2 regions of the Streptomyces sp. IBSNAI002 genome follow, and region 2 is predicted to be linked to the other one. Evidence: riboswitches for the same ligand, from Rfam matches in the RefSeq annotation. Region 2 holds a riboswitch; the other holds the start of a gene.
The links. Region 2 has a riboswitch for ZMP and ZTP ahead of ACTVZO_RS32485 (bifunctional 5,10-methylenetetrahydrofolate dehydrogenase/5,10-methenyltetrahydrofolate cyclohydrolase). Riboswitches for the same ligand answer to the same signal wherever they lie in the genome.
Positions count from the first base shown of each region.

Region 1: linked by a shared signal. The riboswitch ahead of glyA (serine hydroxymethyltransferase) and the one ahead of ACTVZO_RS32485 (bifunctional 5,10-methylenetetrahydrofolate dehydrogenase/5,10-methenyltetrahydrofolate cyclohydrolase) in region 2 are both predicted to bind ZMP and ZTP.

Region 1 covers NZ_JBQPXG010000002.1:5,291,216-5,294,606, reverse strand. The annotation lists gene trpS (tryptophan--tRNA ligase) at 1-139, opposite strand, end outside; gene glyA (serine hydroxymethyltransferase) at 342-1,610, opposite strand; ZMP/ZTP riboswitch at 1,645-1,735, opposite strand; gene rocD (ornithine--oxo-acid transaminase) at 1,845-3,050, shown strand; gene ACTVZO_RS25670 (glutathionylspermidine synthase family protein) at 3,062-3,391, opposite strand, start outside.
Region 2 covers NZ_JBQPXG010000002.1:6,882,436-6,885,826, forward strand. The annotation lists gene ACTVZO_RS32475 (RNA polymerase sigma factor) at 1-557, opposite strand, end outside; gene ACTVZO_RS32480 (class I SAM-dependent methyltransferase) at 774-1,535, opposite strand; ZMP/ZTP riboswitch at 1,600-1,693, shown strand; gene ACTVZO_RS32485 (bifunctional 5,10-methylenetetrahydrofolate dehydrogenase/5,10-methenyltetrahydrofolate cyclohydrolase) at 1,790-2,635, shown strand; gene ACTVZO_RS32490 (peptide MFS transporter) at 2,761-3,391, shown strand, end outside.

The sequences.
Region 1 (3,391 bases), 1.6 Mb from region 2:
GGTCGACGACCATGTAGAACGCGTCGTGCGTCTCCTGGAGGGCGACGTACTGCCGGATGGCTCCGAGGTAGTTCCCGAGGTGGAACGAGCCGGAGGTGGGCTGGATGCCGGAGAGCGCGCGAGGACGATCAGAAGCCATGGCTTCATTCTCTCAGGTGCGGGGGCGGGCTCGGGCCCGCCGCCGGCCGGATCCCTCCGGGACGCGCGGCCCGTTCCCGCACCGTGCCCCGGTACCCGGCGGTAGCGCTCCGTCCGGATCCCGCCCCGGCCAAGCGACCGCTTTCCCCGGCGGGGGAGGTGCGGGGACCGCGGGCGGAGCCCCGGTCCCCGCACCTCGGGCGTCAGGACAGCGGGAGGCCCGGGGCCGGGTGGGCCGCCATCAGGTTCGCGACCTCGGCGCGCACCGCGCCCAGCGCGGCCTCGTCCGCCTTGCCCGCCGCGTCGACCACCCGCGCGATCCACTCCGCGACCTGCGCCATGTGCCCGGCACCGAGCCCGCGCGACGTCAGCGACGGCGTCCCGATCCGGATCCCCGACGGGTCGAACGGCTTGCGCGGGTCGAACGGCACCGTGTTGTAGTTCACCACGATCCCCGCGCGGTCGAGCGCCTTGGCCGCCACCTTCCCGGGCACGCCCCGCGAGGTGAGGTCGATCAGGATCAGGTGGTTGTCCGTACCGCCCGACACCAGGTCGAAGCCCCGCGCCAGCAGGGCCTCGGCCAGGGCCTTGGCGTTGGCCACCACCGCGTGCGCGTACGCGGTGAAGGCCGGCTGCGCCGCCTCGTGCAGCGCCACCGCGATACCGGCCGTCGTCTGGTTGTGCGGCCCGCCCTGCAGCCCCGGGAACACCGCCTTGTCGATGGCCTTCGCGTGCTCCTCGCGGCACATCAGCATCGCCCCGCGCGGCCCCCGCAGCGTCTTGTGCGTGGTCGTGGAGATCACGTCCACGTGCCCCGCCGGGGACGGGTGCGCCCCGCCCGCGATCAGGCCCGCGATGTGGGCCACGTCCGCGACGAGGACCGAGCCCGCCTCCTCGGCGATCGAGGCGAACGCCGCGAAGTCGATCGTGCGCGGAAGGGCCGTACCGCCACAGAAGATGATCTTCGGTCGCTCGGCGAGGGCGAGGTCGCGCACCGCGTCGTAGTCGATCAGGCCGGTGTCGGCGCGTACGCCGTACTGCACGCCCCGGAACCAGGAGCCCGTCGCCGAGACCCCCCAGCCGTGCGTCAGGTGCCCGCCCATCGGCAGGGCCATGCCCATCACCGTGTCGCCCGGCTTCGCGAAGGCCAGGTAGACGGCCAGGTTCGCGGGCGAGCCGGAGTACGGCTGGACGTTGGCGTGGTCCACCCCGAACAGGCCCTTCGCCCGCTCGACGGCCAGCGCCTCGACCCGGTCGATGTTCTGCTGGCCCTCGTAGTAGCGGCGGCCCGGGTAGCCCTCGCTGTACTTGTTCTGCAGCACCGTGCCGGACGCCTCGAGGACGGCGGCGGACACGTAGTTCTCGCTGGGGATCAGGCGCAGGGTCTCGGCCTGCAGCGTTTCCTCCGCCGCGACGAACGAGGCCAGTTCGGGGTCGGTCGCGAAAAGGGCGGGATGGCGGCTCGCGGACATGGCGGGCTCCTCCGGGGTCGATGTGATCGGTACCCCGCGAGGCCCAGGCGAGCGGCCCTGTCAGCGGTCGAGCGCGCACGACTCCCCCGGAGTCCGTTCTCCGTACGCCAGTCGCCGTGCGTACCGCCCACCTTAGCGGGCGCGCCACGAGAAAGGTTTCTCCGTCCCCTCGGCGAGCGAGGATGGAAAGTGACGCCACCCTCGTCACAGGCCTGACGGACGATCGGAGACCCCGTGTCGACAACTGCTGATGCCATCCGCTCCGCCGACGCGCACAGCGCGCACAACTACCACCCGCTGCCCGTCGTCGTCGCGACCGCGGACGGCGCGTGGATGACCGACGTGGAGGGCCGCCGGTATCTGGACATGCTCGCCGGCTACTCGGCGCTGAACTTCGGGCACGGCAACCGCCGCCTGCTCGACGCCGCCCGCGCCCAGCTGGACCGCGTCACGCTCACCTCGCGCGCCTTCTTCCACGACCGCTTCGCCGACTTCTGCACCGAACTCGCCTCGCTGTGCGGCAAGGACATGGTGCTGCCCATGAACACGGGCGCGGAAGCCGTGGAGACCGCCGTGAAGACGGCCCGCAAGTGGGGGTACGAGGTCAAGGGGGTGCCGGACGGCCACGCCAAGATCGTGGTCGCCGCCGACAACTTCCACGGCCGTACGACGACGATCGTCTCCTTCTCCACGGACCACGAGGCGCGCGACCACTTCGGCCCGTACACGCCGGGCTTCGAGATCGTCCCCTACGGGGACCTCACCGCGCTGGCCCACGCCGTCACCGAGAACACCGTCGCCGTCCTGCTGGAGCCGGTCCAGGGCGAGGCGGGGGTGCTGGTGCCGCCCGCCGGGTACCTGAGCGGCGTACGGGAGCTCACGCGCGAGCGGAACGTCCTGTTCATGGCGGACGAGATCCAGTCCGGGCTGGGCCGCACCGGCCGGACCTTCGCCTGCGACCACGAGGAGGTCGTCCCCGACGTGTACATCCTGGGCAAGGCGCTCGGCGGCGGGGTGGTGCCCGTCTCGGCCGTGGTCGCGGACCGGGACGTGCTCGGCGTGTTCCGGCCGGGCGAGCACGGGTCGACCTTCGGCGGCAACCCGCTGGCCTGCGCCGTCGGCCTGGAGGTCGTCGCGATGCTGAAGACCGGCGAGTACCAGCAGCGCGCCACCGAGCTCGGCGACCACCTGCACCGGGAGCTGAACCTGCTGGTCGGCGGGGGCGCGGTGACCGCCGTACGGGGGCGGGGGCTGTGGGCGGGCGTGGACATCGACCCCTCGCGCGGGACCGGCCGGGAGATCTCCGAGAAGCTGATGGAGCGGCGCGTCCTGGTGAAGGACACCCACGGGTCCACCATCCGGATCGCCCCGCCGCTGGTGATCGGCAAGGAGGACCTGGACTGGGGTCTGGAGCAGCTCCGCGCGGTCCTGTCCGCGTAGCGGCCGGACCCCTAGAGGATGACGTGGGGCAGGAAGCGGGCGTACTCGTCCGTGACCGGCCCTGCCGATTCGCGGATGCCGAGCCCCGCCGCCTCGTCCTCGACGACCCATGCGCCGAGCACCACCCGGTTGCCGTCGAAGTCGGGCAGCGGGGCCAGGCCCTGGAAGCAGTACTTCTCGTCGTCCCGCGCCGTGAACGGCTCGCCGCCCGGTTCGTGCAGGGTGACTCCGGCGCCCTCCCGGCCGAGCAGCGGCTTGGCGACGTAGCCGCCCTCCTCGGCCAGCTCGTGCGGGCCGTCGAGGTAGGCGGGCAGCAGGTTCGGGTGCTCGGGGAAGAGCTC
Region 2 (3,391 bases):
CAGTCCTCGCCCTCGACCGCGGGGGTCTCGCCCTCGTCGGCGTCCTTGGCGCTGGTCTTCTTCGCCGCCGTCTTCTTGGTGGCGGTCTTCTTGGCGGCGGTCGCCGTCTTCTTGACCGTCCGCTTCTTCGGCTCGGCGGCGGCCTCGGCCGCCGCCTCGTCCTCGGTGGCGGAGGCCGACGGAGCGGATATCGCCGCAGCGGTGGCCGGGGGTGCGGCGGCCGAGGTCTTGCGCGCGCCGATGGGGCGCGGCGCCGCGGTCGCCTTCTTGGCCACGGTGCGGGCCGGAGCGGCGGCTGCCTTGCGGGGCTTCTTGGCAGCAGCCTTCGTGGCGGGGGCGGCGCTGACGTGGAGGGCGACACCCTCCTCGTCCAGGACCTGGTTCAGGCTGCGCAGGACCCGCTTCCACTGGTCCACCGGGATGCGGCCGGCCTCGAAGGCCTGGCGCACGTCGTCACCGTTGATGTGACCCTGCTCGCGGCCGCGCTCGACGAGCGCGACGAGGGCCTCGGATTCGGCGATCTCCGGAGGGAACGTACGGGACGGGCTGAGCGACACAAGGAGCCTCTCGTTGCGAACAGAAAAAGGGTGGGCGGGACATCATCGCGCGAACTCGGGAAACAGACCCGAGGGGGGTCTGTATTCCGGGGCCGCGCGAGGACGCCTGTCGGTTCATCGCATGCCCGAGTCGATTCGTTACGCGCTGAATTGAGTGACCTGCGCCACGCTGTGGCCGCGCAACCTATCCGCGCGGGATCCGTCCGCCCCCGATCGTCAGCCCGTTTTGCGGGCTTCGACGAGGAAGCGGGCGGTGTGCGCGACGAACGGGCCCTCGCGTTCGATCCGTTCGTGCAGCTCGCGCAACCGCTCCCGGTACTGCCCGACCGTGAAGCCGGGCACCATCCAGATCACCTTCCGCAGAAAGTAGATCACGGCTCCGATGTCGTGGAACTCCGTGCGCAGCCGCTCCGAGCGCAGATCGACGATTTCGAGGCCGGCCCCGGCGGCGTCGCGCACGGCGTCGTCGGGGTGCCGGCCGCGCCGGACCTCCTCCGGCTGCGGGCCGAGGAAGTACTCGACCAGCTCGAAGACGCTCGCCGGACCGACCTGCTGGGACAGGTAGGTGCCGCCGGGCCGCAGGACCCGCGCGATCTCGTCCCACCAGACGGTCACCGGGTGCCGGCTGGCGACCAGCTCGAAGGCCTCGTCGCCGAAGGGCAGCGGCGGCTCGTCGGCGTCGGCGACCACCACCGCGCCCAGCGGGTGCAGCAGCCGGGTCGCCCGCTCGATGTTCGGCGGCCAGGACTCGGTGGCCGCCGTCAGCGGGGGCAGCGGGCCCGCGCCCGCGAGCACCTCACCGCCGCCCGTCTGGATGTCCAGGGCGGACCGGACCCGGGCGAGGCGCTGCGCGAGCAGCCGCTGGTAGCCCCAGGACGGGCGCTGCTCGGTGGCCCGGCCGTCGAGCCACGAGAAGTCCCAGCCGTCCACGGAGACCTCTTCGGCCTCGGCGACGAGATGGTCGAAAGTACGCGTCATGTCTGGATCGTCCCAGGTCGGACGCCGGTCAACCACCGGATTGCCCGACCGTCGACTACAGTGGGCGGCGGGCCGTGACTGGCGTTCGGGTGGATCACCACCGGGGAGCGGCCCGCGTACGTCTCGTACGCCGACTGCCGCGCGCCTGGGCGAACCGCGATCCGCAGCGACGTTCAGGAGACCCCGTGACGACCGCCCAGACCTCCTCCGCCCCCTCCGACGGAACGGCCGCCGAGACGGCCACGGCGCGGCTGATGGACGGCACCGCCCTCGCCCGCCGCATCTCGGAGGAGACCGCCGCCCACGCCGCCCGGCTCACCGAGCGCACCGGCACCGCGCCCTGTCTCGCGACCGTGCTGGTCGGTGAGGACCCCGCCTCCGTCACGTACGTGCGCATGAAGCAGAACCGTTGCGCCAAGGCCGGCATCACCTCCCGCCACGTGGAGCTGCCGGCCGAGACCACCACCGGGGAACTGGTCGCCACCCTCACCCGGCTCTCCGAGGACCCGGAGATCAGCGGCATCCTGCTCCAGCACCCCGTCCCGCACCACATCGACGAGCGCGCCGCCTTCGAGGCCATCGCCCCGGGCAAGGACGTCGACGGGGTCACCATGCATTCCTTCGCCGCCATGGGCTTCGGCCTGCCCGGGTTCGTCTCGTGCACCCCCGGCGGCATCATGCGCCTGCTCGCCGCCTACGACGTGGACCTCACCGGAAAGCACGCCGTGGTCGTCGGCCGCAGCGCGATCCTGGGCAAGCCGGCCGGCATGCTGCTGCTCGAGCAGAACGCCACCGTCACCTACTGCCACTCCCGCACCCGCGACCTCCCCTCGATCGTGCGCCAGGCGGACGTGCTGGTCGCCGCCGTGGGCAAGGCCGAATTCATCCGCGGCGAGGACATCAAGCCGGGCGCGGTGGTCCTGGACGCCGGGTACAACGAGGGCAACGTCGGCGACGTGCACTTCGAGTCCGCCGCCGCCCGCGCCTCGCTGATCACGCCGGTACCGGGCGGGGTCGGCCCGATGACCATCGCCGTGCTGCTGGAGCAGACCGTCCGGGCCGCCGCCGCGCAGGCCGGGCTGGACCTCGCGGACCTCTGACCCGCCCCGCACCCCCCTCCGTACGGCGAACGCCCCGGGCCCTTCGGTCCGGGGCGTCGCGTTTCCCCCGGTAAGGGGCCGAAGGACCGATCCCCGCACCCGGGCCGCGGCGCTGCACTGGGGAGGTGAACGGACCGACGGATACGCAGACGCAGCAGCCCCGGAGCCCGAAGCGGCACCCGCGCGGGCTCGCCACCCTCGTCCTCGCCGAGCTGTGGGAGCGCTTCAGCCTCTACGGCATGGTCGCGATCCTCGTGCACTTCCTGGCGGCCTCCCGGAGCCACGGCGGCATGGGCCTCCACGAGGGCACCGCGGAGGCGGTGGAGGGGGTCTACATGGCCATGATCTCGCTCCTGGCGCTGCCCGGCGGCTGGATCGCCGACCGCTTCCTCGGGGCTCGCCGGGCCGTCCTGTGGGGCGGTGTGGTGATCATGGCCGGGCACGTCCTGATGGCCTTCCCGCAGCCCGCCCTCGTCTGGCCCGGCCTGGTCCTCATCGTCATCGGCACCGGCCTGCTCAAGCCCAACATCTCCGCCCTCGTCGGCCGCCTCTACGCCGCCGACGACGACCAGCGCCGCGACGCCGGCTACTCGATCTTCTACATGGGCATCAACCTCGGCGCGGTCATCGCCCCGCTCGTCGTTGGCTACCTCGGCGAGGAGGTCGACTGGCACCTCGGCTTCGGCGCCGCCGCGGTCGGCATGGCCCTCGGACTGGTCCAGTACGTCCTCGGCGGCCGCAGGCTGTCCCGGGAGC